4 regions of the Paenibacillus sp. ALE3 genome follow, and region 3 is predicted to be linked to each of the others. Evidence: riboswitches for the same ligand, from Rfam matches in the RefSeq annotation. Region 3 holds a riboswitch; each other region holds the start of a gene.
The links. A riboswitch is a leader RNA that binds a small molecule or an ion and turns the genes downstream of it on or off. The one in region 3 is predicted to bind cyclic di-AMP.

Region 1 (7,908 bases), 100 kb from region 3:
AATATTATAACAACACGAAAAATAAGTTGTCAATTTAATTTTTTGCGAACAGGAATAATATGCATAAAAAATGACAAAAAGCCTCTAAAAAGAGGCTTTTGTTCAGATATATCCTATCAGGCACATTTGAATTTCAGATCGCTGAAGGCGTTACTTTAAGCGTTGACAAATTTTCAAGCTTCGGCAAACCGATGCGGTAGCTTCCCCTTGTTTCAATTCCACCCACTCCGCGGCTGCCACTGATGGTCTGATGAAACAAGTCTCCCATATTGACTGTATCACGGATTGAAGTAAATGCGGCCTTGGCAGCCACGTAAACGGGGTCCAGAGCATGAATCAGGATACGCCCTGGGGAGCTGGCAAAATTGGCTCCCGCACGTAGCAGCGCCTCAAAATGGGACTGGCACGCCCCCGCTACAATTGTCAGTGAATCCAGATGACGCTCATATTGTCTGGCTACCTGAATCGCTGCCACAAAATTTTGCGAATTCTTGTAGCTTTTCAAGCTGTACAAATCGTAAGGTTGCGGCTGCTTCAGCACACCATCATGTCCAGTGATGACTACAATATCAGGACGAATGCGGGGAAGCAGTCGATATAACGTATCCGCCATTGCCGATTCGTGAACGTGATGTCCCTCAGCGGGAACACGGAGCTGTTCATATAAACTGAGACATTTTCTTAAATAGCCAGGATCTCCATCCAGATGAAGAACCTTTCCTGGCATTTCAAAATACGTCGACTCTACCGGATCACTCCACTCTCCAATCAGAGCCGCCTGGCTACGGGCAGCTTGCTGCTGGCGTGCCCGTTGCAAAAGATTAAGCGACTCCCCGGCCTTAATGTGGGCCTGTTGAGTCTTACCGCTAATCTGGTCTGCAGGCACTCTGACCAGATCGTTCACCGGGGAATCGGCCAGTAGCCGAAATTCCGTCCCCTTAATGATCGCTTTATCCCGCTGGATGTCTTCAACGCGAAACGTGACATCACCGCCGTACGATTTCCGAACGACCAAGTCTCCTAAACTCATCACACTGTATCACCCCTCCTATATCGTATGGGTGAATGCACAGTTTGGTTCCAACTTAGGATATACCGGCCTCCAACAGCACGGCGCTCAGACGCGCAAATTCCTCGATACTCAGCGTTTCCCCTCGACGGGAGGGCTCAATATCAGCTTGTTGCAACAACGGCTCCAGCGTGTCCCTGTTCTCTTTGGTGAAGAAGCGGCTTTTTAGGTTATTTGAAATGGTTTTACGGCGTTGGGCAAAAGCGGCATGAACCACTTCAAAAAAGTGCTTCTCGTCCACCACTTCCACCGGAGGGACTTCTCGTACACGCAGCCGAATAACTGCCGAATCAACATTCGGCTGAGGAATAAATACTGTATTCGGCACCGTACAGACTAACTCAGGCTCGCTGTAATATTGCACGGCTATGCTTAAGCTGCCGTAATCCTTCGTACCAGGAGACGCAGCCATGCGCTCAGCCACCTCTTTTTGAATCATAACGACGATATTCTCCAAAGGAAGCTTGTCCTCCAGTAGACGCATCAGAATCGGTGTAGTGACGTAATACGGCAGATTAGCGACGACACTCACTTTGCTCACGTCTGCAAAGTCAGCTGCAAACACTTCACGCAAATCCAGCTTTAACACGTCTCCATGGCGAACCTTTACATGCTCGTAAGGGGCCAGCACTTCTTCAAGAATGGGCAACAGCCGCTGGTCAATCTCAACAGCGGTAACTGCCTTAGCGGATTGCGCCAACTTCTCGGTCAAAGCTCCAATGCCCGGACCGATCTCAAGCGCGCCCTTTGTATCATCCAATCCGGCAGCATTTACGATCTTGCTCAGAATATTTTGATCAATTAGAAAGTTTTGTCCCAGACTCTTTTTGAACGAAAAACCGTGCCTTTGAATAATTTCCTTCGTACGCCGCGGTGTTGCTATATCTTGAATCCCTGTCATACGGATATCACAATCCTTCACTTTCGATTTGTGCCAGCGCACTGGCAAATTCCTCACGACTGATCTGAAATACAGAGAGCCGCTTATGTAGCTGCTTTCCGTTACAATAGCCAATACCCAGTACATTCCCCAAGGCCATACGGCGTGCAGCAGCATTGGGGTGGGTAATAAGTCCAGCGTCAATCAGGTCCGCCATTTCAATCAGCGGTTCGGCGCCTTCCACTGTCGTATGTACCCGCGCGAGAGCGTGTCTGATGGCTTCCGGGGAGGCATTCTCCACGCCAATATCCCCTTTGCGTGTCGCCTCTGCCTCAGGTATAAAAGCCTGCTTGCAGCCGGGGACCTTGGAGGCGATAATTTTACGGATACGCTCCCCTGCATGATCGGGATCAGTTAAAATAATGACCCCCCGCCGTTCCTGTGCCAATGCAATTTTCCGCAGCGTCATTTTATTAATGGCTGAACCACCAGTTTCTATCGTATCTGCTTCGACAGCACGGCGAATGGCTACTGTATCATCCCGGCCTTCCACCACGATCACTTCCTTGATCATCTTCGTTTCCCTCCACTGCTACACAGCAACATATATTATCTTTCCCTGCTTTTGAAAACAAAATAAGAAGAGGATATCCTCTTCTTAGCATGGCATTACTATGTTGTTAATACTATCGCATTGTCCTCAACATACACAACCTGTTTTAGTTGATTTCCGGCTTTACAGGTCCGATAACATATACGGTTTTACCGTGCTTACGACCAAATTGGTTAGCCCGGCTTAAACTCTCATAATACACATCGATTTTGTGGCCTTTAATCGCGCCACCGGTATCCTCCGCACGGCGGAAGCCTACCCCTTCAATATACACCCACCATCCGATTGGAATTACACTCGGATCGACAGCGATGGTGCGTCCTTCCGTGACACGCGTGCCGGAGGCGGTACGTGTACCGATACCTGGCTCCTGGGCGGAGTACGCCGTCATGGAGACATTTTGTAAAACTTTTTTATAATTAAAATTAATACCTGCTTTACGGACAGCACTGCCCGAACTAACCTTTGTAGCCTTAACCGCATCTTTAGGGCTGATGGAAGCAGCTAGAACGACCGGTTTTTTCTTCGTTCCTACCGCAATTACCTTATCCACACGATTTTGTGCGACTTCCTTGTTGACCAGCTGTTTGGACACCAATTTTCCATCATGGTATACCTTTTGAACATGCTGGACTACCACACCCGATTTGCCACTTTGAATGACTCGATTATCGCCTTTATAGAGACTTGGATCTGCCGTTTTGATGACCTGATAAGGCACTTGTTTTTTCTGTTCGACCTGCTGTTTCTTCACACGGACGATTTTTATGTCCATGTTAGCTGAAACAGAGGCATCCAACGCAGGGTAAACTTTATCCGTTGATGATAATTTATAGCCCGAAGTGCGAATGGCACCCTCTACTGTATTTTCTGTTGTGTACAGCTTTTTCGTCTCATTGCCTGAGGATACTTTAACCTGATTGGCACGTTTAATGACTACGCGATCCCCATCCTGTACTGCCCCGTTTAGCGGCATGGAAATTGTATCATGCGGCTGAAGTGAAATAGAATGCTCATTGAGCAAATCTTGGAGCTTGGATTCCCGGGTTTCTACCGCAGATGCCTTACCATCGATGACAAAAAAGACTTGTTTTTTAGATTGCGTGTACATCAGAATTGAAATCATAATCGTTAGTGCGATTAGAAAAATAGCAACCAAAGCAGCCTGGCGCACATTCTCTTGCTTCCAACGTAATACGTAAGACATGCTGGATGAGCGTGACTCATGGGTCTCCTCTTTTCGGAAAATGCCCATTTCCTCCGTCCTCCTTACATAGCCCGCCGTCTGGAGTAAGACATAGTTGATCGTTGACGTGACTATAACAGATTTTCTACAAGACAAGCCCGTACTGCGACTGTCCTGCACCATGTACCCGTCTTCGCGGCATGCTGTCCTCCCCTGTTTAACCACAGTATGATGACAGATTTTCTTTTATTCACAACAAAAAAAGCCAAAGAAAGAGACTAGAGAGCTCTTTCGTGGCTTCCGACATGTGTGAATATGCGGGAAAACTCATGCACGAGATGGCTTCTCTCTTGTTACGCTTACGGGGTTAGCTGTCGGGTTCGGACGTAGAGAGTCGCCCTAGCTTAGGTCAACCGCTCATGGCGGTCGCCTTCACATTCACCCCGAAGACCCAGAAAGAAATCGAAATACGGCTTCTCTACCTGTTCAATCCCATCCAGGAAATGAATTTCGGTCGAGCCGGCTACTGAAGAGATAATATCTCTTGCACATACGCCGGACGTACTGTAAGCCATATCGGTTCCCCCGTTCCCTGTAAAAGGGACTCAGCGAGACTGGTTCATGAAATGATTTGTTGATGTTTACACTCAACAACAATTCACTGAAAAGATGATATCCTGTTTCCATGCATGTTGTAAAGCAGGTTTCAAGTACATTTTTCAAAATATTCGGTTAAAAAATTGTAATATTCTTGAGTTTCCTGCAACAAAATCATAATTAGCTCCGTCTATCTCTTTATTTTGATTGATTTCTTCGCTTTTTCACTGAATGTCAAATCGTTCCAAGGCATTTTGGGTCGTAATGGATACCAATTCCTCCACCGTAATTCCCTTAATTTGGGCGGCTGCCTCTGCCACCAATCTCACATATGCCGACTCATTTCGCTTCCCACGAAACGGATGAGGCGTCAAGTAAGGCGCGTCCGTTTCAATAAGCAGACGGTCCAACGGTACCTGGGCCAGCACCTCTTTTGGCTGCTTGGCATTTTTGAACGTTATGGGCCCGCCGAAGGAAAGGTGGAAACCCATATCCAGCACCATTTTAGCTGTCTCCCAACTCCCAGAAAAGGAGTGCATGACTCCGCCAATCTCGCCCGCCTTTTCCTCACGTAAAATCCTCACAATATCTTCATGTGCATCCCGGTTATGGATAACAATTGGCATGTTGAGCTCACGTGCCAGGCCAATTTGATTTCGAAGTACCCGCTGCTGCACATCCTTTGGTGATGTATCCCAATAATAATCCAGACCGATCTCTCCGATCGCTACAACCTTTTTATGACTGCATAACGATGCAATCCATTCTAAATCACCCTCCTGCATTGTAATGGCATCCTGCGGATGCCATCCAACGGCTGCATAAATAAAATCATACGTCTCAGCCAGCTTCATGGTGGATGGAATGGTCTCACGATTAAATCCGATATTGATCATCCGTGTTACTCCTGATTCGACAGCACGTGCTATAACTTCTTCACGGTCTTCGTCAAATTGTGGCGCATCTAGGTGAGTATGAGTGTCGAATAAATCCAAGGTTTTCATCTCCTTTTCTTACTTACATTTCTATATATTTGTCTATTGTTTGACAAAATAATTCCTTATTTCGGCAGGAAGCCTTTCTTTTACCCCGTTCAATTTATTCTGGGGAAAATACATGTGATATTTTCCTCGGTGAATGCCACTTATTGAGCGTACAATTTCTGAAACTTCGGATATTTCCCGCACCTCGCCCTGACGTCCAAGCAGTAAAATCTGGTTGTCCGTTGAACCGCCCTGCCGAAACACATCATAAGGAAGATCTGTCGGAAAATCAATTTCAAGATCATATTCAGGATGCAAGCCAGCCTTTTCCAAAGCCTCTCGAATATGGTCAACGGTATCTGTATCCATATTTTCAATCTCTACATATTTATACAATCTACGATCCATAAAACGGCTGCTCAAATCACTTAAAATTTCGTCCTTTTCTCGTTTCCATTGGCTAAATACCGTCTGAATCAAAGACTCATCCAGCATCAAATACTGCTCCACTGTTAGCTCTCCTTTTAATAGATCTGGCAGCGGATCTAGCAGAAAACCAAACTCATATCCGTTTTTGAACAATTCCTTAGCTCTCTTGAAAATTTTACGTAACAGGATTTCTGAGCTGCGTGTTACAGGATGGAAATAAATTTGCCAGTACATCTGGTAGCGTGACATTAGATAATCCTCTACTGCATGCATACCCGACTCTTTTACGACAATTCTCCCATTGTGAGGGCGCAGCAAACGTAAAATACGATCCAAATCAATTGTTCCGTAGTTAACACCTGTTGAATGAGCATCCCGCAACAAATAATCCATACGGTCAGCATCCAGCGGGCTTGTTACCAAGTTGACAACAATCGGCTTATCATACGTTTTGGCTATAACCGCCGCGACCTTGTGGGGCAACATCTCATCAACTTGCCGTAGCACAGCGTTGATCTTCGTGTCCCCCAGTACAATGCGGCATGTCCAATCCTCATGGTTCATATGAAAGGCTTCTTCAATTGAATGAGAAAATGGACCGTGCCCCACATCGTGCAACAAAGCGGCACACAGAGCAATCAGTCTTTCTTCCTTGGGCCAGTCGGGAAAATCTCCACGTTCAAATTGAGAAATAATACGTCTCGTAATCTCATATACGCCCAGTGAATGTGAAAACCGGCTGTGCTCCGCTCCATGAAACGTAAGATAAGATGTGCCTAACTGCCGAATGCGTCGTAACCGTTGGAACTCCGGCGTATTGATCAATCGCCATATCACAGTATCCTGAACATGGATGTAATTATGTACCGGGTCCTTAAAAACTTTTTCTTCACTGAGTGGCTGGTGCAAGATATCAGCTCCTTTAATATTCGGAATAATGGATTAAAATACAATAAAATCCTAAACATCTTCCCTTATTCGACATTGTTTGTCGTATTTTGTCGAATTATCACTTTTCGACATTTCCAAATCTACAATAAGGCAAATCATCCGTAAAATAAGGTAAGGTACATGAATAAAGCTCTTTGTTCTAAATACTTTTGCATAATTAGGCTGTTACTACTTTTTTTAGGTTGACTGTTTTGGGAATCGTTGGTATAGTAAATATCAGAAAAGAGAAAATTTTGTCGAATCATGACACTTATATTATTTTAAACGGCGAGAGGAGCCTGATTTATTATGATGAAATCCACTGGTATTGTAAGAAAAGTTGACGAGCTCGGACGTGTTGTTATTCCAATCGAATTGCGCCGTACCCTGGGAATCGGAGAGAAAGACGCTTTGGAAATTTACGTTGATGGCGAGCGCATCATGCTTAAAAAATACGAGCCTGCTTGTATCTTCTGCGGCAATGCTGAGAACGTAATTTACTTCAAAGGGAAAATTGTTTGCCAAGATTGCATTTCTGAAATCCCAACACCTGTGACAAACTGAGAATTTTAGTATATAATAGACTTATCAGAGATTGTTAATTCTAACCTTTTTCATATATACTCCTTGTTGCCTTCCACGGTTTGAACCCAACCGTTGGAAGGCCCTTTTTTGTTTAGACACGTATTCATAAGAGTGCGTTGTACACGTCCCTCTTGGAAATTGAACGGTCTGTGGCTGTACGTTTCATGGCATCCTTGCGAGTAAGCCCCTCTGACTCGTAATGCGCGACATGAGACTCCAAAGATAAGTCCTGCCACCATGCCTGCCGCTCCTGTTCTTCTTCCTCTTCGTTTTTCCCCTCAACGACCAGACAGTATTCACCAAGCGGCGGATTTTCCTCTAATTTTGCAAGACACTGCTCCACCGTTCCACGCACCCATTCCTCATGCAGCTTGGTCAGCTCACGGGCAAGCACCACTTTGCGTGATCCTAATGTTTCCTTTAATACCGTCAATGTCTTTACAATACGGTGAGGCGATTCATAAAAAAGAATTGTGCCATGGGATACCTGAAATGATTGCAATAACTTCTCTAGATCCTTTTTTTCCCTTGGAGGAAAACCAGCGAAGGTAAACCTCTCTGTATCCAGTCCTGAGGCAATTAAAGCCGATAGTGCCGCATTTGCCCCTGGGATAGGAATAACACTGATTTCTGCCT
Region 2 (7,908 bases), 1.4 Mb from region 3:
ACGACGCATCAGAGGGAGGCTGGAAGGCGTTTGAATAGGATGGAGGAGGAAAAGGGCCTGGATGCACTCAATTGGCTACTATGGCTCATATAGGGTGGCTGAGTGATGTAGGAACTGGTCTGATGGCTATGGAAAAGGTGAGACTGAAATAAGCTTGGCGTAGGTTCGTTAAATTTCTTCCAGGTGGTGAGCAACTCGCTGGTCATGTGATCGATAAGAGGATTCTTTTCCTCGTAAGGAGGATTGAGCAGTCTGAAGGCATCTTCGATACAGAAGGATACCGCTGTGGCAAAATAGCCGTGAATGGTCTGTTCTATATCGGTTCCAAGAAGGAAGTTAATCCAAGTGTGGACAGTAGCGAGTGTGCCAATTGCATTGTATTGAGTGAGTGTGTCTTCCAGTTGGTCAAATGCAAGCCAAGGATAAAGAGCCTTGGTGAGCTTGAGCAGACGCTGGCCAGAAAGTCGCGATTTTTTCACATACTGCGAGGAAGGATGTTGGGTGTACAGCATTTTATCAATAAGGGCGATCCGCCAACCGTCATTCTGCTGGATGGCTGAATACAGACTTTTGATGGCCATGCCGTCAAGGGATGTAATTTGAGGATACCAATCGTCTCGCATAAAATGTTTCAGATCCTGTAGACTGTTCAAGTTTCCGTTACGGAAACGTTCATCCAGTCCGTAGAAACGGGTAAAACCACCAATGGGTAGGGAAGGGTCCAACAACAATGCGTAGTTTAGCAATCGGTTACCTTTATGCAGGATGGTTCGCCTCCTTTAGGTGAATATTTGTGTCAGTTTATTTGACTCTAATCTTATTTATATAATAATAGTTCGATTATTTATGTAGTATATATTTACACTTTGAGCTCTTTCATGTCAAATTAAATAATTTTATTGCTTATATATGTTATATAAAGTTACACTAAAAATAATTATAATATTATTGTTTACAAATTGTTGCTGAGAGAGTATAATAAATCTGTTGCCTCAATACATTATGACATGCGGTCGTGGTGGAATGGCAGACACGCTATCTTGAGGGGGTAGTGGGCGTACGCCCGTGGAGGTTCGAGTCCTCTCGACCGCATTATGTGTAATACCCAGTTGAAAAAGCATCCTGACACGTTTTACGTGAAGGGGTGCTTTTTTTGTTAAATATTTTTCGTTATATCATTCTGTTACAGAAGCGGTCATATGGACAGCGGACCGCTCGTTAACTTTAATGAAGAAAGATGTCAGTTTTTCCGCAAAAGCTTCTCTATATCTCCTATAAGCTTATCTGGAGTGGTTTGCGGCGCATAACGCTTAAATACGTTACCTTCTCGTGTAATTAAGAATTTAGTGAAATTCCATTTGATCGCTTTGGAGCCTAATACTCCCGGAGCAGTGTGGGTCAGGTAGCGAAATAGAGGATGTGCCTGATCACCGTTGACATCTGTCTTGGCGAACATGGGGAAGGTCACACCGTAATTGATTTGGCAAAACTCAGAGATCTCCTCGCTGGAGCCCGGCTCTTGTTTGGCGAACTGGTTGCTGGGAAATCCCAAAATTTCGAGCCCCTGTTCATGATACTGGTCATATAGCTCTTGTAGCGCCTTGTACTGGGGGGTTAACCCACATTTGCTGGCAGTATTCACGATAAGTAGAACTTTCCCTTCGTATGTGGATAACGGAATTTGTACCCCTTGTAGGGTCTGTGCATCATATTTATATACGGTCAAGATATCCCTCCTCATTCAATATTCTGCAATTAAATTGTAAGCAACTCAACAAGGGGTTGCAAGTCCAGAAGAGTATACGGGCATTGGACCATTGTAAAATCGTCTTTTGTTCAAAACGGTAAATCGCACTTCAAATGGAGCTAATTGAGGTGTTTCTTCTCATAAAAACGGGTTCAATCGGTAATTATCTGGCACATATAGCGTATTTTCTTTCTTTTTTGCAAATAAGGAGTAACTAAGCCATACCCTACGCTAATATTGACATGCCTTTCATTTTCAAAAAGGGGTGAAATACAGAGTTTTAAAGAGATACGAGAAGCATAGATGCCTTGTAAGCGTTATTCTTAATCTCCTATGCTCAAAAGGGTGATTTATAGCCCCGCCGTTGAGCTTTACAGTCTTCCTTGCACGGGTGTATGATTCAAGACGTAATTTCAAATTAACACCAATGAAGCAACAACGAATTGTCTAAAGCGCTGAATTTTGCAGTTGCAAAAGCGGGGGAACCAACGAGTATGTACGGTTTTGCAAGCCGTGTGTGTCTCATGGGGTGAATTTTCCGGCCAAGTGCCGTAAATAGGGCGACTCTCACGTCCGAATCCGACAGCTAACCTCGTAAGCGTACAGGGAGAGGCAACAAACCGCCGTGTGCAGCCATGGTTTATTTTATCATGGAATGTATGAAGCCGGAGGAAGCCTTTTTCCTTCGGCTTCTTTTTGTTGTCTTTTTATACCGGGAGAGGAGCTACTGATGGAAGGTCGGTTAATTATTGTCACTGCACCGAATGAAGCGGGCAGAAGTTTTGTGAAATTGCTTATGTTTAAAAAATTGGCGTTTGCAGTTCTCACAAATAGCACTCAGGAGGAACGACAGCTCAAAAAAATGGGTGTGGAGCACATTGTGCGCATCAATACGATGCAAGCGGGAAAATGGAATTTTCCTAAAAAAGAAATTGGTAGTGTGTATTTGTTCGAAAACAGCTTGAATCTGACTTGCCGTTTCCTGCAAATATGTCGGCCACTAACATCAGAATTGATCTATGTTATTACGCACGGCTGTAATCCACAAGGAATTTATCGGGGATTGGGAGCGGACCATGTGATCTACACATTGAACGGAGAGGTGGGTTTCCTGCTGAACGGATAAGCACTTATAACATAGCTGGTTTATGATTTTATGATGGAATCGGAAATGACGATCTGAAGAGCGATACGGAGGGTATGAACATGATGGATTTATACATGCTGCTCATAATGGCTGTGAGTTATGGAGTGATACTGCTGTTTGTACGCTGGTGTGATGCGCAGACCTCAAAAGGAGGCCGAAGAGGATGATTGTTGTGCTAGGACTCACGGCTATTGTGTTCGTGTATTTAATCTACGCACTCCTGAATCCTGAAAAGTTCTAGTCAACTATAGGATCGAGCAGGCGGGAACAGCAGATCAAGAATGAAGCATCAGAGGTGTAGATTTTCGCAAACGTGTGCACTCATTGGATGTTCTGAATCAGGTCTGTTGTTCCAAATGCAGGAGCATTATAAGGAGGAATAGAGGATGGAGCTACTGCAAATTGGAGTTGTGATCGTCATATTGCTGCTCTTGGTAAAGCCGGTGGGCACCTATATGTATCACGTATTCTCGAATGAACCGAATCGGACGGATCGGATTTTTGGTGAAACGGAAAAGCTGATTTATAAGGTTGTAGGCTTGAAGAAACAGGACAGCATGCGTTGGACCACGTATGCTATGAGTTTCATTGCAACCAATGTGGTGCTTGTGGGGATCAGCTACCTGCTATTGCGCTTGCAGGCTATACTCCCAGGCAATCCGGTTGGAAACAGTAATATGGAAGCATCATTGGCCTTTAATACGGTAATCAGCTTTATGACCAATACGAATCTCCAACATTATAGCGGAGAAAGCGGGCTTACGTATCTGACACAGATGGCGTTCGTCACGATGATGATGTTTACTTCGGCTGCTTCGGGGTTTTCGGTTGCTGCGGCTTTTATGAGGGGACTGACGCGGCGCGGTGAAGGAATGGGTAATTTTTTTCAAGATTTTATTAAAGCCAACATACGGATTTTTCTGCCGCTTGCCTTTGTACTTACGCTGGTGCTGGTGGGACTAAAAGTACCACAGACGCTACAGTCCACGGCGGATATTACGACTTTAAGCGGTACACAGCAGCAGATTGCTATGGGACCCATTGCCTCATTGGAATCCATCAAGCATTTGGGCACGAACGGGGGCGGTTTTGCGGGAGCTAATTCTGCTCATCCTTTTGAGAATCCAAGTCCTTGGACGAACGTACTGGAAATTTTAGCAATGTGGGTAATGCCGGCTTCGCTGCCGTATACTTTTGGATTGTTTGCCCGTAATCGCAAGCAGGGCTGGATTATTTTTAGCTCGATGATGGTCTTGTTCCTTATTTTTCTATCCATAACGTATGTGTCGGAGAAGACAGGTAATCCGTTAATCCAGGCACTGGGTATGGATGCATCTCAGGGAAGCATGGAAGGGAAAGAGGTTCGTTTCGGCATTGGACAATCGGCACTATTCACTGCGGTTACAACAGCGGCAACGACAGGTTCGGTCAATAATATGCATGATACACTGACCCCGCTAGGTGGTATGGCTGCTTTGGGAGAAATGATGCTAAACGTCATTTTTGGCGGCAAGGGCGTCGGGCTGATGAATATGCTGATGTATGCAATTCTTGGGGTATTTATATGCGGTTTGATGGTCGGAAGAACCCCGGAATTTATGGGTAGGAAAATTGAAGGCAAGGAAATGAAGCTGATTGCGATTGCCATTTTGGTACATCCGTTTCTTATTCTAGCTCCAACTGCGCTTGCGTTTATGAGTCATTGGGGATACGATGCGGTCTCTAACCCCGGATATCACGGGTTGACTCAGGTTCTCTATGAATATGCATCATCTGCGGCAAATAACGGTTCAGGATTTGAAGGTCTTTCAGATAACAACGTGTTCTGGAATGTTACAACAGGAGCAGTTATGTTCTTTGGACGATATGTATCCATGATTGCATTGCTGGCTGTGGCAGCTTCGTTGAATGCCAAAGCCCCGACCCCGGTGACGATAGGCACACTGCGCACGGACAACAAGCTGTTTGGAGCCATCCTCATCGGAGTTGTTCTGTTGATTGGTGCGTTAACCTTTTTGCCGGTGATCGTATTGGGTCCTGTAGCTGAATTTTTGACCATGTGATGAAAAATGAGAATGGATGAACGGGGTGCTTGATCATGAAGGAAGAACGCAAACGCATGCTGGATAGAAGCATCTTGAAGCAGGCGGTCAAGGATAGCTTTATAAAATTAAATCCGATGATCATGATGAAAAATCCTGTCATGTTCGTCGTAGAGATCGGTACATTGGTTGTGTTGCTCATGCTGCTGCTTCCCGGTTATTTTGGAGTCGGCAAGGAAATGGGCTTTAACTTGGCTGTATTTATTATTCTGTTGTTCACGCTGCTTTTTGCTAACTTTGCCGAAGCGCTCGCGGAGGGACGGGGGAAGGCACAAGCTGCTTCCTTGAAAAAATCCAAGCAGGACTCGCAAGCTAATAAGCTTGTCGGAAATGAGATTCAGGTAGTCAGCTCGACAGCATTGCGTAAAGGTGACGTGGTAATCGTCTCTCAGGGCGAAATGATTCCAAGTGATGGTGAGGTCATTGAAGGCCTGGCTTCGGTGGATGAATCTGCGATTACGGGAGAATCAGCTCCGGTCATTAAGGAATCGGGCGGTGATTTTTGCTCGGTAACTGGCGGGACGCGGGTGGTCAGTGACCGCATTAAGGTGCGAATTACGACTGAGCCGGGTGAGACGTTTATTGATAAAATGATTTCGCTCGTGGAAGGTGCACAGCGGCAAAAAACGCCAAATGAAATTGCGCTGAATACATTGCTGATTAGTTTGACGATTATTTTTCTAATTGTGGTGGTGACACTGGCTCCGATAGCCCGTCATTTTAAGATTGATTTGCCTGTTCCCGTGCTGATTTCGTTGCTAGTCTGTCTGATTCCGACCACGATTGGCGGGCTTTTGTCGGCTATTGGGATTGCCGGTATGGACCGGGTTACCCAGTTTAACGTGCTGGCCATGTCAGGCAAGGCGGTAGAAGCATCCGGGGACATCAACACGATGATTCTCGATAAAACGGGTACCATCACCTTCGGAAACCGGATGGCGAGTGAATTCGTGGTGGTAGATGGTGTAGAAAAGGCAGAGTTAGCGAAATGGGCGGCGATGAGTTCACTAAAGGATGAGACACCTGAGGGGCGCTCGGTGCTGGAATTGATGCGCAAGCAGGAGTACACGTTGGATGAATCCTTGGCAGCAGGTGGGACCTTTATCGAGTTCAAGGCAGAAACCCGGATGAGTGGTCTGGATCTCGGCGATGGACGAAGAGTACGCAAAGGCGCCGTGGACTCTGTCCGGCAGTGGATTGTATCGCAAAAAGGCAGTGTTCCGGCTGATCTGGAGGAAAAAGCAAATCAGGTAGCCGCAGAAGGAGGTACACCGTTAGCGGTGGCGCTGGATGATCGGATATACGGCATTATTTATTTGAAGGATACGGTGAAGCCGGGCATGAAGGAACGCTTCGATCAGCTTCGGGAAATGGGCATCCGCACGATTATGTGTACCGGTGATAATCCGCTGACCGCTGCTACAATTGCACGTGAAGCAGGTGTGGACGATTTTGTAGCAGAAAGCAAGCCGGAGGACAAAATTGCGGTTATCCGCCGTGAGCAGGAGCAGGGCAAGCTGGTTGCCATGACTGGAGACGGAACCAATGATGCGCCTGCGCTGGCCCAGGCAGATGTCGGTCTTGCCATGAATAGCGGTACGGTCGCGGCCAAGGAAGCTGCTAATATGGTGGACCTGGATTCTGATCCGTCCAAAATTATTGAGGTGGTCGCCATCGGAAAGCAACTGCTTATGACACGCGGGGCATTAACAACGTTCAGTATTGCGAACGATGTTGCTAAATATTTTGCTATCATTCCGGCGATGTTCATGCTGGCTATTCCACAAATGAGTGCACTGAATGTCATGGGACTGGGTTCCCCGCTCTCGGCTATTTTATCGGCGCTTATTTTTAATGCAGTCATTATTCCACTTCTGATTCCGCTGGCAATGAAGGGCGTGAAGTATAAGCCAATGAGCTCGGATCGTTTGCTGGGACGGAATTTACTGATTTATGGCCTGGGCGGTATGGTGGTACCGTTTGTCGGCATTAAGGCCATTGATTTGCTGGTACATTTGTGGATTTAGCGCAGAAAGGGTGAGCGACATGAGTGGTTTTTATCGGATGTTGTCTGGACGCAGGTTTGCTGCACATGAGAAAGCCGGATCTGGCGGACAAGGTCATAACAAGCGTACAGGGACGGAGGCAGTGCCGGAAAATCAACCGGAGAGACATGAGATGCGAGGAAGCGCGGTTATTGGAGTGGCTTTACGAACTTCTGTGCTAATGATCCTATTATGCGGATTGGCATATCCGCTAGTTAGTACAGGAGTGGCGCAAGTCCTGTTTCCGCAGCAAGCAAACGGCAGTATGCTTCGTGACACGGAGGGGCGGGTAATCGGCTCTGAGCTGATTGGGCAGTCCTTTACCAATCCGGCGTTTTTCCAAGGTCGGGTATCAAGTATCGATTACAATGGGGCTGGTTCAGGCTCAAGTAATTACGCACCCTCGAACCCGGCATTGGTGCAGCGGATCAAGGATTCTATTGCGGATTGGCAGAAGCATAATCCGGATGTACCCGTCAGTCAGGTTCCATTGGACCTGATTACGAACTCCGGCTCCGGTCTAGACCCGCACATCTCCCCACAGGCGGCACAGGCTCAAATTCCGCGTATTAGTGGCTTGACGGGGATTGGTCAGGACCAGCTGAAGACGCTGGTGCAGGAGCAGACAGAAGGCCGCAGCGCCGGGGTGTTCGGCGAGCCGCGTGTGAACGTGCTCAAGCTGAATCTCGCGCTTGAAGCGCTAATGAAGGTTAAGCCAGTTAAGTCATAGATGGACGAAAAAGGTATCCCCTAGCGATAAGTTTGGAGGGATACCTTTTTCTATGGATTAGGGTGCTCTGGGATGGATAGCTGCAAAGGAAGTATTTTATTTCTTATAGGTGATATGAATTTGTTGTTTACTTATTT
Region 3 (7,908 bases):
AGCAATTGATCAGTTTAGTTGCTATTTCCATTGTTCTATTGGAGGTTGTGATCATTGGAAGCTATGTGCTCGCCAGCCTATTTGTCCGTCCGATTCAGTCGATTTTGGGAAAAGTGAACGAGATGGCTGACGGCCATTTTGATACACGGCTAGAAATTAAGGGCGGCCATGAGCTTGCACGGCTGGGTGAGCGCATCAATGCGATGGCCTACAACCTGGGGATGTATACGAGAAGACTTGAACAGATGTATGAAGAAAACCGTTCTGTAAAGGAGCATCTAGAATCGGTTATTAATCAGACGGCAGATGCGATTCATGTAACCGATCAGGAGGATCGTGTTATTCGGGTTAACCATGCCTTCGAAGCTTTGTACGGATGGACTAAGAAGGAATTGGTTGGCCGTAAGCTGGAGTTTGTACCTCCGCAGCAACAGGAGGAGTATGAATTTCAGAAGGAGAGCCTGCTTCAGGGAGAAAGCATCGTATCAAGTGAGACCCTACGAATGCGTAAGGATGGAAGTACAGTAGAGATTAGTATGAGTACGTCCCCTATTCTGGATGAACAAGGCGAAATCTTAGGCTTTATCTGTGTTTCGCGTGATATTACGGGGCGCAACCGGATGGAAGAACTGCTGCGTAGATCAGAGAAGCTGACAACCGTAGGGCAACTGGCGGCAGGCGTAGCGCATGAGATTCGTAATCCATTAACCACGCTACGTGGCTTCCTACAACTACAGCAGCAAAATCAAGTGTTGAATATGAAACACAACGATATTATGATGTCTGAGCTGGACCGCATTAATTTGATCGTTAGTGAGTTTTTAATACTGGCGAAGCCACAGGCAGTGCATTTTCAGAAAAAAGATGTTCGTTATATTGTGAGTGATGTTATTTCTTTACTGGATAGCCAGGCGCATCTGTTGGGTATTGTATTCAACCTTCAGGTCACGGACGAGCCTGCCTTGGTATATGCTGAAGAAAATCAGTTAAAACAGGTATTCATTAATTTACTTAAAAATAGCATGGAGGCTATGAGTAAAGGTGGCATCATCACAATTCATTTGTTCTTAGAGGGAGAAAGCGTTAAAATCTTCATACGGGACCAGGGAACAGGTATTCCCGCAGAAATGCTATCCAAGCTGGGAGAACCTTTTGTCACAAACAAAGAAACAGGTACAGGACTAGGGCTTATGGTCAGCCAGCGTATTATACAGAGCCATAAAGGCACACTGGATATTGAAAGCACAGAGGGAGAGGGAACAACCGCCCTCGTGCAGCTTCCGATTGCCAAGCCTGAGTAACGAGCTGGGGGCAGGAGGAAGCGTGTTCGTAGAAATGGAGGGTACACAGGTTGCGCATTAACAAATTTATCAGCGAAACTGGCTTTTGCTCGCGCCGGGAGGCGGACAAGCTGGTAGAGAGCGGCCGCGTGACGATTAACGGCGAAGTGGCCGTGCTGGGGAGTCAAGCGGAGGAAGGCGATGACGTCCGTGTGAACGGCAAGCCACTGCGCGATAAGTCCGATCACGTCTATATTGCATTGAACAAGCCAGTGGGCATTACAAGCACGACAGAGAGCCACATTAGAGGCAATATTGTCGATTTTGTGGGGCACCCGCAGCGGATATTTCCAATTGGACGCCTGGATAAGGATTCGGAAGGTCTCATTTTATTAACCAATGATGGGGACATTGTGAATAAGATCTTACGGGCAGAAGGCAAGCATGAAAAAGAGTATATCGTAACAGTGGATCGTCCAGTCACACCATCCTTTGTGCAGGGGATGTCCAGCGGTGTAAAGATACTCGGTCATCGAACGCTGCCCTGTGAAGTAACACGTGTATCTGAGTATGTATTCCGTATTATCCTGACAGAAGGGAAAAATCGTCAGATCCGACGTATGTGTGCTGCCTTCGGTTATGAAGTTAAGAAACTGCAGCGCCTGCGAATTATGAATATTCGTTTAGGATCCCTTCAGAAAGGCGCCTGGCGTGATTTAACAGAGGCTGAAAAGCAGGAACTGGGCCAGATGCTTGATTATACACTTAGCTAATGCCAGAGGCCTTCTTATAGCCTACAGCGCTTGTCCCTCGTATATGACAGGGCTAGAGAACAGAAATCCCTAAAGTAAAAGGCACCAGCTGCATAAAAAATGCGGCGGTGCCTTTGTTCATATAACATATTCATGATCAACCTTCATTCGAGCTTGAGGTAGGACTAATAACTTGTGTACCGTTCTGATATTTGCGAAGAACGGAAATTTCGACACGACGGTTTTTGGCACGTCCTGCTCCAGTTTGATTGCCTGCCAATGGTCGATACTCGCCATATCCGATGGATACAAACTTGGTAGGATCAAGCTGCGGATTGAGCAACAAAATACGCAAGAAATTGAGCGAACGCTTGGCACTCAAATCAAAGTTGGACGGAAACTGACTATTGGAAATAGGTACATTGTCCGTATGACCTGATACGATAACGTCATAACCAGGAAACTGTTGGAGCATGCTGGAAATGGATTTGGCCAGCTTTCTCGCTTCTGGCTTTACTTCGGCCTGCCCGGATGAAAACAGGGCATTATCACTAATGGTGATCATCAGCTGGGATTGGTTCAGCTTGGTGTTCAGTAGGGTGGACAGGCCGTTATTTTGAATATACTGATCCATTTGCTTTTTAAGCTTCTTTAAATCTTCTTCTTCCCGCTGGGCGAGTTGCTTTTGCAGATCAGAGGTAGAAGTGGCTTTCGATTTTAAGGGTTGTGATACCTCTTCTTTATTTTTGCCCATATCCATGGATTGTGACGACGGATTCGCGGCTGAGTGATCCAGCACGCCAGTACCGCCACTAAAAGCTGAACTCAGGGATTGAGCCATAGTTTCAAATTTTTTGGCATCGAGCGAGCTCATACCGAATAAGACAATGAAAAGAGCCAACAGAAGGGTCATTAAGTCGGAATATGGCAACAGCCAGCTTTCGTCAGCATGCTCTTCATGCGGTTCATGTCTCTTTTTACTCACTGGAATCGCCATCCTTCTGGGTCATCGAAGCCCGTTCGGTTGGAGTTAGGAAGATTGCTAGCTTCTGGCTGATGGCAATCGTCGAGATACCGGATTGAATGGAAAGCAGACCTTCGACCATCATTAACTTAAGTTCCACTTCTTTTTTGGATAGCCGTTTCAGCTTGTTGGACATTGGATGCCATAGGACATAACCTGTAAAAATACCGAGCAACGTTGCAATAAAAGCGGCTGCAATGGCATGGGACAGTTTTTCCATGTCACTAAGGTCGGCCAGAGCGGCGATCAGACCTACAACCGCACCAAGTACCCCGAGTGTTGGAGCGTACATACCGGCTTGGGAGAAAATCAGTGCGCCAGCGCGGTGTCTATCTTCGGTAGCGTTAATGTCTTCCATCAGAACATCGCGTACGAACTCCTGATCATTACCATCGATAATCATTCGCATACCGCCGCGCATAAAGGGATCGTCGATCTCTTCGACCTTGGATTCCAGCGCGAGCAGACCTTCACGACGGGTAATGGATGCCCATTCGGTAAATGTACCGATAAGCTCCTTGCGATCCAGCAATTTCTGCTGGGTAAAAATAATTTTAAACAGCTTTGGCACCCGTTTCATGTCATCCATCGGAAACGCCATGAATATACTTGCTGCTGTTCCGACGAAAATAATCATGTAAGCAGCGGGATTATTGACCAGATTGACGACTGGCGCGCCCTTCAGGATCATCCCGACGACCAGTGACAAAAGCCCGAGCACAAGTCCAATAATGGTTGTAATTTGCATGATACACCTCATCCATGAGAATAGATTTTGAATCCTTTCATGCCGCATGGGTCGTCCTTGCCCCAAGCGCGTCATTATGAGACGGATTATAGTATTTATCGACAAAACTCTCTTTTTTGTTAAGGGCCAATTTCCGGTATAATAAAGTGATTATGTATTGAATCGCTGAACCATTGGAGGAAATAGCATGGGAGTAAAGCATGGGCGCGAGTATGAACAAATTTTGAACGATTTGACAGAGGCTGTGGGACGCATTCCAGATAGCTATGGATTTTTTGAAATGGAAGCAGAAGATTGGGACAGGCTGAACCCGATGGGGCGTCAGGAAGTCAATGAAGCTTTGGCAGAAGACCTATTTTATGCACTGGGTACGGAGCCCGTAATCACTGTAGGCAGCGGCGTTGTGATTTATGAGCCGGAGCAGCACCGGATCTATGTACTCATCGGGGATGAGGAGCTGACGTCGGTCCCATTGATTTGATGGCCGTCTTATGGATTTATCAACGGGGCCGTGGTAATATGTACACCAATATATCGTAGTTTTGGCCGCATTTAAGCGGCTGAAAGGCTTCCGTATAAACGGGGAGGAGTTCGTAACATGCCTTTTACACAAGAAGAGATTGAAGCACATCTGGAGAAGCTGGAGGGCTGGGAACTGGAGGAAGGACGTTGGATCGTTCGGAAATATAATTTTTCCAGTTTTATGAAAGGAATTGCCTTCGTGGATGAAGTTGCCGCTATATCTGAGGCATTTAATCACCATCCATTTATTACGATTGATTACAAGACCGTGACTCTGCGTTTGACCTCCTGGGACGATGGCGGTATTATGGCTGTAGATATTAAGGAAGCCCAACAATATAATGAAGCTTTCGAAAAAATGCGCAGCAGTCATTGAGTTTGTAATGATCTGTCGTATATATGAAGAGCGCCTTCGCTATACAACATCGCGGTTGTATAGTGAAGGCGCTCTTATTTATAGAACCCGATTCTGTTGTTCAGGACGATATACCATACAATGGAACGGCTTTCTGCCATCTGGAGTCTGGCGTTCATAGGTATCCGTCAGCTCAAATCCAGCTGCCTTGTAGGCTCGGATAGCCCGCTGATTCCAAGTGAGAACCTCTAGGTCAATTTCATTCTGCGGATGACGTCGTCTGGCTTCCTCGGCAATGGCCCGGACAAAATCGGAGCCTGTGCCATGTCCGCATCTTTCGGGATGCATTCCAAGACCCAGCCGGGTCACACCGACCATAGGAAAATATTGAGCAAATCCCGTCAGCTCATTCTCTTCGTCCAGTACGGCAACATATTGCTCTTGGCGAAGCGTGGGACTTCCAAATTCGACTTCAAGTGCCTTCATTTGTTCCCAGGGAAGCCAGCCGTATATGTTGTAGGGGGGATCATAGCGCCACTCACAGATTTCAGCCGCTTGATGCTCGTCCATCGGTACAATCCGGTAGTTGGATATTGAGGCCGGCACTTTTCCATTCCTCCTTATGCAGATACTTCAATCATTAACCACAGATTGTAGACAAGTTGTAGGAGAATGGCAAGCGTGTTTATTTCGTACCTAAGTCGGGTATACATTCAATAAGAAGGATTTACTGCTCATATGCTCCCCCAGCGGTGGCGGTAAAACCGACGATGTTCGCTAAAACTGAAACCTTTTGAGGTGTCGGTTCGTCAGTAATGATAATAATTACTGATGTAGTGGACATAAAAAACCGCAATTCGATTCCGGCCAGAATCAAATTGCGGCTAGGGTTAGCTTGCTGTGCGGTAGTTATTCTACGTTGTCGTCATCAGGAATATCTGAAGCTACAGAATGGTAAGCGTCTGTGCTCATAATTCTTTTTGCACCGACATAACGGTTAGCGTAATAATTTTCGTTCAGTGAGCTAACTACTACACCACGTGAAGTCGAGGAGTGGGCGAATTTCCCTTCACCTACGAAGATACCTACATGGGAAACGCCTCTTCCTGTGGTGTTGAAGAACACCAGGTCGCCTGGTCTCATTTCATCGCGGGATACAGAAGCTCCCATTTTGAATTGTGATCCAGATTGATGCGGCAGTTTAATTCCCAGTTTGTTGAATACATACATTGTGAAGCCGGAGCAATCGAATCCCTCGAGTGTAGTACCTCCGCTTCTATAGTTCGTTCCTTTGGCATCTTGGATGACCTGGTCCATCTTAGAGTCTGCAAATGCACTGCTGCCACCGAATGTAAAAGATGTAAAGGCAATGGCGAGACCCATGGCTGCGATCGTTAGCTTCTTCTTCAAAAAAAATATACCCCTTCCATTGCCTGCGAGGTTAGCTTAAGGATTCGGTAGAAGGTTCCCCTATGACCACTCTGTTGCGAGATCAATTCACCCAAACTGGTTCCCCCGCTTCCTAGGTGCCAGGAATTAGGCTTAACTTAAGATGTGCACCTTGGAGAGCAGTATTCACGACAACGATGTTTTTAAGATAAAGGTTACAATAAAGATTACAAAGTTGTTACTATCAGTTCACTGCGATTATTGTAACAAAGACAGCAGGCTTTGGCAAATGTTTCATCGCAAAAAGTTACAAAAAAAATCTGTTCCTAACGCCCTAGGAACAGATTCTGTTAACAGTATTCAGTTATGTGCCGTTTGCACGGGAAAGAAAAAAGTTTTTTCGACAGCTAAAAATGCAGGAGAAAGCATAAAGAGAGGGATTAGCCTCTGCTGGAGATATCGATGTGCCATAGACGATACTGCGAACTGATATGCCACAGCCTGACCAGACTGGTAACAAAATGATACGATTGCTGGAGAATTAGCGCCAACATACCAGTCCAAATCATCGCTACGGTGCCAAATAGACCGAAGACCAGCAGCACACAAGCACCAAGCAAGAGAGATACGCTTACAGCCGGAAGAAGCTGGCGAAAGAAGGCGAGCAGGGACGATAGTATGGCGTGACCACTGACCGTGCCCAGTTGCATATACAGGATGCACTGCCGAATGAACCAACCGTAAGCCACCCACCCAATGGCATAGGGCAACAAATGCAGCAGGTAAGAGGAAGATTGCAGCGTCCCTGCTACAATAGGATAGAGTCTCGGTACCACCCAGAAGGCGGGAAGCAGCAGCAAACCCAACTCGATGATGTAATACAACAGAGATGACATACCGTGACGTTTCATCCCCTTGAAGAAGGACAGGCTTTGCGGTTCAGACGCATCGGTATACAGGCTTTGATATATGCCAGCTCTAATGAAGGGAGTGATTAGGACGCGCAATACGGTCGCCCCTAATAGTATCCATAAATACACATGTACTTCCTGGCTGTCCATCAAGGCGATCTGCCCCTCCATCCAAAACAAGGTCTTTCCCAGCTCGTTTTGGCTCTGATCAGGATAACGCAGCAGCAGCGGGACAACGGCCGACTGTACCAGCCGATAGAGAAATACTCCCCACAGCAGACGATACAAAAATAAAATGATAACGATATAAAAGCGTATGCGCACTAGCGCCCAGCCTTCTTTTAAAACAGTCCGCATCTATAGACACCTCACCATGACAGACTTCCAAGCAGTGTCTCCAACAGCTTGGTTACACTCACACTCCAACGGGTTTGTTGCTTTTCGTCCAATTCAGCCTTCAGGCTATTATTAATATGCTTGTTCTCCAGTGCAATAGTGTATAGAGGATCAACCGTCACATAGGACACGGGAGAGGTGCTTTTGAGTCGGAAAGATGTACTTTTGCCCGTACCGTCCCATGCCTTAAATATTGTGGTGCCATCCTTGAAGGTAAATTGAACAGGGATCTTGGGATAATCTGCTCCTTTTTTGCTGAGCGTCACGACTGCTTCATATCCATTCTCCAACTTGCGGTTCGTGATGCGATCGACAGAAAAGTCCGCCATCTGGCCGTCATATACATATTGTTCAAAATAGTGGCTCCATGAGCGTCCAGTCACCCTCTCCACGACACGCTGAAAATCCTGTGAGGTCGGATGCTTGAATCGGTAGGTCTGGACATAGGTTCGCATAATCCGGTCCATTTTTTTCGTACCCACCTGACGTTCAATACCTCGTAGTACCAGCTTGCCTCGTGAGTAGGCATTT
Region 4 (7,908 bases), 1.3 Mb from region 3:
GGAATTCCGCGCTACGGAATGCAAGCAGGGAAGCAACGAAGCCGATCGACACCACCACGAACAGGGTCATACAGATATAGGAAGATACTTTTTGGGCACGTGGTCCCACGGTAATCCCCCAACTGACCATAAATGCCCACAGTCCATTAGCAAAGTGAAATGATGCCGAAACGACACTGATTAAATACAAAATAAAATAGACTGGGTTCGTCACTATGCCATGCATTACGCCGCCTAGCTCCTCATGAGTGACATTACCCAGGGCCACCTGAAAGCGTGTGTCGTATACGTGCCAGATAATAAATACAAACGTAATGACGCCGGAAATACGCTGGAACAAAAAGCGCCAGTTACGCGAATAGCCAAACCTTTTAACATTCGGATCAGCCTGATAAGCGATATACAAGCCATAGATTCCGTGGAATAATAATGGCAAGTAGATGAATAACGTTTCTAACACAATAACCAGCGGCAAACCATTCAGGAAGGCCACGCTGCGATTAAAACCTTCCTTACCGCCCTCCACCGCTGTGAAGTTCGTCACCAAATGCTCAACAAAAAATAGAGCCAACGGAATGACGCCAAGAAGTGAATGCAGCTTTCTGGAATAAAATCCTCTCATCTAGGTCATGCTCCCTTCTCCCAATAATAGCGTTTTCAATAGTAATATAACATATAAAATGACAGTTCCCGACAGGGAATGTTCAACAAGGTGTCCCTTATAAGGAAAAACAAAAGTGTGAACATCTTGTGTCGCTTTCATGTTACTCCTTTTCGGCTTATAATGGAATTGCAATATACGTATTAATTATTATGTCTTTTTTGCATATAGAGAGGAAGTGGAAGATTTGTTTGAGGATTTGAACGCTTTTGCCGTCGTTGTCGAGCAGTCCAGCTTGAATAAAGCCTCAAAACTGCTGAATTTGTCCCAACCCGCCCTGTCTCGCAAAATTGCCAAGCTGGAGGAAGAGCTGGGTGTCCATCTCTTTGATCGTCGGGGCAAACGGCTCGAAATTACATCAACTGGCCGATTTGTATATACTTTCGCGCTGGAGCAACGGCAACGTCAGCTTCGCTTCTTACAAAAGCTGTCACAGCACAAAAATGAAGCCCAGAGCATGCTTACTCTGGGCGCAAGTCTTACGACACTCCAAACGACGTTGCCTACCCTCGTCGAGGCTTTCATGAGCAAGCATCCTCAGACTGAGCTAAAGCTGCTCACCGGCAAAACGCATGAAATCGTCGCCTTTGTACGCGACAAAAAAGCAGACGCCGGCGTTGTCGGGTCTGCCATTCATGAAGCTGGATTACGCTGCATTCCGTTATTTGACGATCATTTGGAGCTAGTCGTCCCCATCGGACATGAATTAACTGTCAAGACAGGAACGGCTTCAATGAAGGACCTGCAAGGATTGCCGATGATCATTTTCTCCAAAGGAACCTGGTACCGCAGCCTGACGGATGACTTGTTCCAGCGCAGCGGCATTATGCCGGATATCCGCATGGAAATCGACTCCTTCGAGGCGATTGTACGCCTGCTTCCAACCTGCAAGGCATCCGCTTTGCTGCCCAAATCCTACTTGCGCAGCGAACTGCTGCGAGATAATGGACTTACTGCATTGTACTTGCCTGATTTGAAGGAGACACGCCGAACGACCTCCCTCATATACTCAGAAACGGCCGATCTCGGCCCGACAGCACGACGCTGGATTAGCGAGACACGTGCATCGTTTGCAGGCTACCGTATGGTGTAGAGAATTTAACCCTCTTCATTGACATTAACGACCTCATCCTCAAAGCGGCCGATATTGTCATTGGAGCCGATAATGACCATAATATCGTCTGCTTTCAGCCGATCCATAGCTGTCGGCGCGATCAAGATACCATTCGCCGTATGAAGTGCCACGATGCTGCAACCAAAGCGAGTACGAGCATTTAATTCTGCTAACGTTTTGCCATTCAGACATGCAGGCACATTGAGTTCCACAATGCTGTATTCCTTGGACAGCTCCAAATAATCGAGCAGATTAGGCGTGACCAGCTGATGCGCTACCCGAATACCCATATCTCGTTCCGGATAAATGACTCGGTCCACCCCAAGCTTCTCTAACGCACGCCCATGCAGTACAGATATAGCTTTGGCTACGACTTTTCTCACACCCAGCTCCTTCAGCAAAATGGCGGTCAGGATGCTTACCTGAATATCATCACCAATTGCAACAATGCCGCAATCGAAATTACGGATGCCCAGTGACCGCAACGCATCCTCATCTGTAGCGTCCGCCACGACAGTATGTGTCAGGATCTCACTCATACTGTCTACAACATCCTCATTCCGATCAATGCCCAGCACCTCGCACCCCATATCCACCAATTGCAAAGCCAGGCTTGAGCCAAACCGTCCCAGGCCAATGACTACAAACTGCTGCGTTTTCATATCTACTCGAAAACTCCCTTACCCTATAATTATTTTACCTTCTGGATGACGATACAATTCCTTACCCTTTTTCGGTCCCAGTGCATAAGCTAGCGTGAGTGGACCCAGCCTGCCTGCAAACATCGTCAGAGTAATCACCAGCTTGCCTACAACTGACAAATCAGGTGTAAGCCCCATAGACAGCCCTACTGTACCAAATGCAGACACTGTCTCGAACAAGATCATTAGAAAATGATGATCTTCGGTTGCGGACAGAATCATCGTCACCCCAATCACGAACAGCAGCCCCAGCAAGGTAATGGTCAAAGCCTTATAAATTCGTGCCTGCGCAAGTCGGTACCGGAACAGCACAATATCTTCCCGTCCCCGCAGCATCGAAAACACCGCTCCAATGAGCAGGGCAAATGTAGTGGTCTTAATCCCGCCCCCAGTGGAGCCAGGCGAAGCTCCAATAAACATGAGTATGATGATAAAAAACTGCGTAGCCTGCCGCAAGCCTGCAATGTCCAGCGTGTTGGCACCTGCGGTACGTGGAGTAACGGACTGGAATAAAGAACCCAGCAGTTTACCACCCCAATCAAGCGAGCCAAGCGTCTTTGGATTCGTAAACTCAAATACAAAAATGACGAGCGTCCCGACGACAATCAGAGCAGCTGTCATGCTGAGTACCACCTTGGTATGCAAAGATAGTCTCTTACGCTTACGATAATCTGCCAGGTCTGACATCACTACAAAACCAATACCACCCGAAATAATGAGAAACATGGCTGTAAAATTAACAATCGGATCATATACATAACCTGTCAGGCTGCGAAATTCACCGAATAAATCAAAACCAGCATTATTAAACATGGAAATGGCATGCCAAATTCCAAAATAAATCGCCCTGCCGACAGGCATATCAAATGACCAGCGAATCGAAAAAATAGCTGCACATACGCCCTCAATCATCAGCGAGTACCATAGCACCTTGCGGATCAATCCAACAATTCCTTCGACAGAGGTCTGATTCATCGCTTCTTGCAAAATAAGGCGCTCCCGCAAGGAAATGCGACGTTTGAACACCAGCGCGATCAAGGTAGCCATGGTCATAAAGCCAAGACCACCGATCTGGATCAGCGCAACGATAACGATTTGACCAAAAGTTGTAAAAAAGAGCCCTGTATCCTTAACGACAAGCCCGGTTACACAGGTCGCGGACGCGGCAGTAAACAAAGCGTCTATAAACGCAAGTGGTTTTCCTGTTGTATTAGAGATGGGCAACATTAACAATAAACTACCTATTAGAATGATAATGGCAAAGCCTGCAACGAATATCTGCGGTGGAGAAAGCCGAAGCCAGCGTGCATTGGGATTCATCTATTCATCACTTCTCTCCTAATCCTTAAAACTATAAAAACAGTGACTTAATACGGTGTAAGCCCGCTACGCGTTCCATTTATCTTCCGATCGTCGTTGCCCCTGATTTTTTTGATTTTCCAAACCTTAAGTAGCTATAATTAGCATTCCCTGAATACAGGAAGAATGCATGTCAAACACTAACCGGCTCCCTGGTGCTATTGGCGAGCAGCAGCGAAGGGGGCAGAATTGTTCTGAAGAAGCGAAGCGTTTGCCTTTATCTCCGGATTTTAACCATTAAAGGGTTTATACAATCAAAAAAATCCGGGGATAACAGCAATCGGAAGAATAATCTGAACCCGCAGCGGTCTAACCAATCCAAACACTTTTATACACACAAAAAAAGACACCGGAAAACCGAGTGCCTGACTTGGTTCCTGTCCACAGCCTACGAGGTTAGCTGACGAATTCGGACAGCACAGTATGCCCTATTTACACTTCCGGTCCATCAGGATCGGCTGTAAAATTCACCCCAGTAACATGGTTCCCCCGTTTTCTCATAGAAATTCGGCTTAAATGTATATCATTACCCATATATTTCATAGGCATTGCCTCAAGATTATAATCCTTCTCTATCCAGATCACAAAACCGATTTCGCCGAAAAAACGTGAAATTGGCTTTAATTCGCGAATAGACATCGGTTAATCACAGCTTATCTAATTTTATTAAAACTTTAAAGTGCTTTCACTCTGTTTTCATGAATATCGCTGCTCTGTTGGCGGGAACCTGTGCAGTATGATATCTTTAATGGATGTTCTTATTTACAGATTAAGGAGGAAACTCATGAATCCTATCGGGAAACCGGTCGTGCTCACGGCCAACTTCAAAAAATTAGGCTTGCTGGGCGGGGTTGGCCTGGTTTGCTTTTTTATCTTTCAATTGCTTATTCCCTCGCTTAGCAATCCAAGTCCGGAATCATTGATGAATGCAAAGGTCATCAGCAAACAAGAAGCGGTCATACACGCCCTGGACTTTGCCCGTTCCGAGCTGGGCTATACGGAATCACAGCCAGAGAAGCCCGTCGTAACCTATCAGGCTGAAACAGATTTGTACGGTTATTTATCCAGAGAAAAATTGGTTCAAGAGTACGATCGTACATGGAAAAAAAATTATCCTTATGAAACCTTTCGGGTTGATTTGCCTGACTCCTCAGCGAAGGGCAAGCTGCAAATCCATGTGGATTTATCCACTGGGAAGGTCGTTAGCTTTAAACGGATCACCTCCAGCACCAATTACACACAGGCTGATGTTTCTACAGATGAACAAGCACGAAGCAGACTTGTACGTGTAGCTGAGGGTGACATGACGCTCGAAGCCAAGGAACAGGCTGCAGCAATATGGATCAAACGCTTTGGCTTTAAGCCATCTGAATTGAAGCTCGCGACCACTGAGGGGGAAGGTGGATTAAAATATACCGTGGACGGAAAGAAAATCGGCGCCTCGGTACTTACGCTGGCTTTTACTTTTGAAGACGGGGATGTTCGCTCGTTTACCCAAAGCTTTTCGGCCCCTTCGTCCTATACCGACTATGTTAAAAAGCAAACATACTGGGCGAATTGGATGACTTATGCGGGTTATGCCCTATTTAGCTTTGTCCTGGGCGTACTTGCCATTGTATATGCGTCACTCACCCGACGACATACTTCATTTGTGCGCGGTATTATTCTGTCCATTGTATACTTTATTGCTAGTATAGCTGGGACAATGAACATGCTACCTTTATTGCAAGCTGAAGCAGGCAGTAAGGGCATGCTTATATTTCTTATGGTATTCCAGGTTGGTGTTACCTTCTTCATGGCTGTAGCCCTCTATTTCTCCTTGGTAGGCGGCGACGGGCTTATGCGTCAGGTTGGACTAAATGCATGGCCACGTGCTAAAGAGCCGGGCTACGGATTGTATGTGCTTCGCAGTATGTATGTCGGTTACTTGTGGGCCTTCATTTTACTGGGCGTACAATCCATTTTGTTCTTTGTATTGGAGCGCACATTTAATACGTTCTCCACTACAGACGCCACGCAGTCCCCTTACAATATGGCTTATCCATGGCTATTGCCGATTATGGCTTGGATGGCAGGTATTGGAGAAGAAACTGTTTACCGTCTATTTGGTATTCCGATGGTAAAAAAAATAGTCAAGAATACGTTTGTTGCTTGTCTGATCACTACGCTTATTTGGGCACTGGGACATACGCTTTATCCGATCTATCCGGTGATTTCCAGACCTATTGAGCTGACTTTTCTTGGTTTGCTGTTTAGTTTCGTGTTCTTGCGTTACGGCTTTATCGCTGCTATGTTCAGCCACGTTATTTTTGATAGCATATTAATGGGGCTTAGTGTGATAAGTCTGGGAGACACCGTGAATGTGAGCGCCGGCCTATTCTGGATCTTACTTCCGGCTATTGTAGGCTACATCATTTACTGGTTTAGTCCCAAAAAACCTAATCGAATCATGTTTGAACCCATGAAAAAAGAGGAGCCGTATTCTACGACTCCTCCTCCCGAAGGGCAGCTATAATCTGACGAGCAAGCTTATCCCCAATAGAGAGAGGCCGGAAGTCTTCGACGCTGGCCTCTCTTATTTTTTTGAGCGATCCAAAATGCTTAAGCAGCAACTTACGCCGTTTCTCGCCGATGCCTGGAATGGAGTCCAACTGGGAAGTTACCATAGATTTGCCGCGCTGCTCGCGGTGGAACGTGATGGCAAAACGGTGAACCTCGTCCTGGATCCGTTGCAGCAGATAAAATTCCTCGCTATTGCGTGCAAGTGTCACGGCCTCAAATGTTTCTCCCATCAGTAGTTGGGAAGTTCTGTGTTTGGCATCTTTCACCAAACCACACACAGGAATAAACAAACCCAACTCATTTTCCAATACATCGGTTGCCGCTTTAATTTGTCCACGGCCACCATCGACAATGATCAAGTCGGGACGTTCAAGATTTTCCTTCAGCACACGTTCATATCGACGCCGAATAACCTCACGCATTGTTTCATAATCATCTGGTCCCTGCACAGAACGGATCTTGTATTTTCGATACTCCTTCTTGGCAGGTTTGCCATCAATAAAGACAATCATGGCCGAGACTGGATCAGAACCCTGAATGTTGGAATTATCGAATGCCTCTACCCGATGCAGACTATCCAGCCCAATGGCACGTCCCAGATTGCTTGCAGCTTTGGATGTCCGTTCCTCATCCCGCTCGATCAGCTTAAACTTCTCATCCAAAGCAACACGTGCATTTTCCGTCGCCATACCTGTCATTTGCTTTTTCAGCCCGCGCTGTGGCACAAGTACTTTTACATCCAACCATTCAGCCAGAGCAAGAGCTGCTGCAGATGGGTCCTCCAATCCACCGGATAGTTGAGTTTCAGTTTCCTCGGTTTCTTGGTCACCAACTTGGGCTGAATTCGTTCCTTCTGCATAAGCTGCTCGTGCTTCGGCTACCAGCAATGGGTCAGCAGAACGATCTGACTCCGTTTGTACTGCTTCCTCATCTGTAATCCCGGTAGTCTCAGCCGTAGTTGCACTGTATAGTTCAGTTTCTGTTGCAATCGGTTGATCAACATCAGCCGATTTTGCTTTCATCAGCTTAGGAGAATCCGGCAACAATATCTCCTGCGGCACTGCCGGGTTGTCACTGTAATATTGCGTCACATAGGACATAAAATCACTGTAAGCTTCACCGTAGAAAGGGAAAGTCGACATATGGCGCTCGATCATTTTACCCTTACGGACATATAGAATCTGTACACACATCCAGCCCTTATCTACCGAAAAGCCGAATACATCCCGGTCCTTCGCATCAGATGTGGTGATTTTCTGCTTTTCCATCATCGCGTCGATGCTAATAATCTGATCCCGCAGCTCCTTGGCACGCTCAAAGTACAATTCCTCTGCGGCCTCCTGCATTTTACGTTGGAGATCCTTTTTAATTTCCTCATGTCCTCCACTCAAAAAGGAACCAATCTCCTGACTGATCTGGTCATATGTTTCCTTCTCAACCTCTTTCACACAAGGTCCCAAGCACTGATGCATGTGATAATACAGACACACTTCTTTTGGCATCACACCGCA

Region 1: another riboswitch for cyclic di-AMP. It lies ahead of ACXHJ2_RS23775 (3D domain-containing protein); the one in region 3 lies ahead of ACXHJ2_RS23380 (C40 family peptidase).
Region 2: another riboswitch for cyclic di-AMP. It lies ahead of ACXHJ2_RS16825 (hypothetical protein); the one in region 3 lies ahead of ACXHJ2_RS23380 (C40 family peptidase).
Region 4: another riboswitch for cyclic di-AMP. It lies ahead of ACXHJ2_RS03200 (TrkH family potassium uptake protein); the one in region 3 lies ahead of ACXHJ2_RS23380 (C40 family peptidase).

The regions. Positions count from the first base shown of each region.
Region 1 covers NZ_CM134214.1:5,300,074-5,307,981, forward strand. The annotation lists gene yabG (sporulation peptidase YabG) at 134-1,030, opposite strand; gene rsmA (16S rRNA (adenine(1518)-N(6)/adenine(1519)-N(6))-dimethyltransferase RsmA) at 1,086-1,970, opposite strand; gene rnmV (ribonuclease M5) at 1,978-2,523, opposite strand; gene ACXHJ2_RS23775 (3D domain-containing protein) at 2,669-3,817, opposite strand; cyclic di-AMP (ydaO/yuaA leader) riboswitch at 4,089-4,369, opposite strand; gene ACXHJ2_RS23780 (TatD family hydrolase) at 4,570-5,340, opposite strand; gene ACXHJ2_RS23785 (HD domain-containing protein) at 5,383-6,666, opposite strand; gene ACXHJ2_RS23790 (AbrB/MazE/SpoVT family DNA-binding domain-containing protein) at 6,997-7,251, shown strand; gene rsmI (16S rRNA (cytidine(1402)-2'-O)-methyltransferase) at 7,376-7,908, opposite strand, start outside.
Region 2 covers NZ_CM134214.1:3,772,316-3,780,223, reverse strand. The annotation lists gene ACXHJ2_RS16840 (urease accessory protein UreF) at 9-746, opposite strand; tRNA gene ACXHJ2_RS16835 (tRNA-Leu) at 1,010-1,092, shown strand; gene ACXHJ2_RS16830 (glutathione peroxidase) at 1,241-1,726, opposite strand; cyclic di-AMP (ydaO/yuaA leader) riboswitch at 2,191-2,364, shown strand; gene ACXHJ2_RS16825 (hypothetical protein) at 2,478-2,873, shown strand; gene kdpF (K(+)-transporting ATPase subunit F) at 3,058-3,135, shown strand; gene kdpA (potassium-transporting ATPase subunit KdpA) at 3,281-4,957, shown strand; gene kdpB (potassium-transporting ATPase subunit KdpB) at 4,993-7,023, shown strand; gene kdpC (potassium-transporting ATPase subunit KdpC) at 7,043-7,771, shown strand; gene ACXHJ2_RS16800 (MFS transporter) at 7,903-7,908, opposite strand, start outside.
Region 3 covers NZ_CM134214.1:5,197,294-5,205,201, reverse strand. The annotation lists gene ACXHJ2_RS23415 (PAS domain S-box protein) at 1-1,301, shown strand, start outside; gene rluF (23S rRNA pseudouridine(2604) synthase RluF) at 1,352-2,053, shown strand; gene motB (flagellar motor protein MotB) at 2,190-3,017, opposite strand; gene motA (flagellar motor stator protein MotA) at 3,010-3,804, opposite strand; gene ACXHJ2_RS23395 (hypothetical protein) at 3,992-4,285, shown strand; gene ACXHJ2_RS23390 (4a-hydroxytetrahydrobiopterin dehydratase) at 4,403-4,702, shown strand; gene ACXHJ2_RS23385 (GNAT family N-acetyltransferase) at 4,781-5,287, opposite strand; gene ACXHJ2_RS23380 (C40 family peptidase) at 5,591-6,091, opposite strand; cyclic di-AMP (ydaO/yuaA leader) riboswitch at 6,097-6,234, opposite strand; gene ACXHJ2_RS23375 (hypothetical protein) at 6,511-7,338, opposite strand; gene ACXHJ2_RS23370 (M1 family metallopeptidase) at 7,350-7,908, opposite strand, start outside.
Region 4 covers NZ_CM134214.1:700,254-708,161, reverse strand. The annotation lists gene ACXHJ2_RS03215 (succinate dehydrogenase cytochrome b558 subunit) at 1-622, opposite strand, end outside; gene ACXHJ2_RS03210 (LysR family transcriptional regulator) at 849-1,754, shown strand; gene ACXHJ2_RS03205 (potassium channel family protein) at 1,760-2,437, opposite strand; gene ACXHJ2_RS03200 (TrkH family potassium uptake protein) at 2,456-3,796, opposite strand; cyclic di-AMP (ydaO/yuaA leader) riboswitch at 4,206-4,358, opposite strand; gene ACXHJ2_RS03195 (CPBP family intramembrane glutamic endopeptidase) at 4,620-6,350, shown strand; gene uvrC (excinuclease ABC subunit UvrC) at 6,319-7,908, opposite strand, start outside.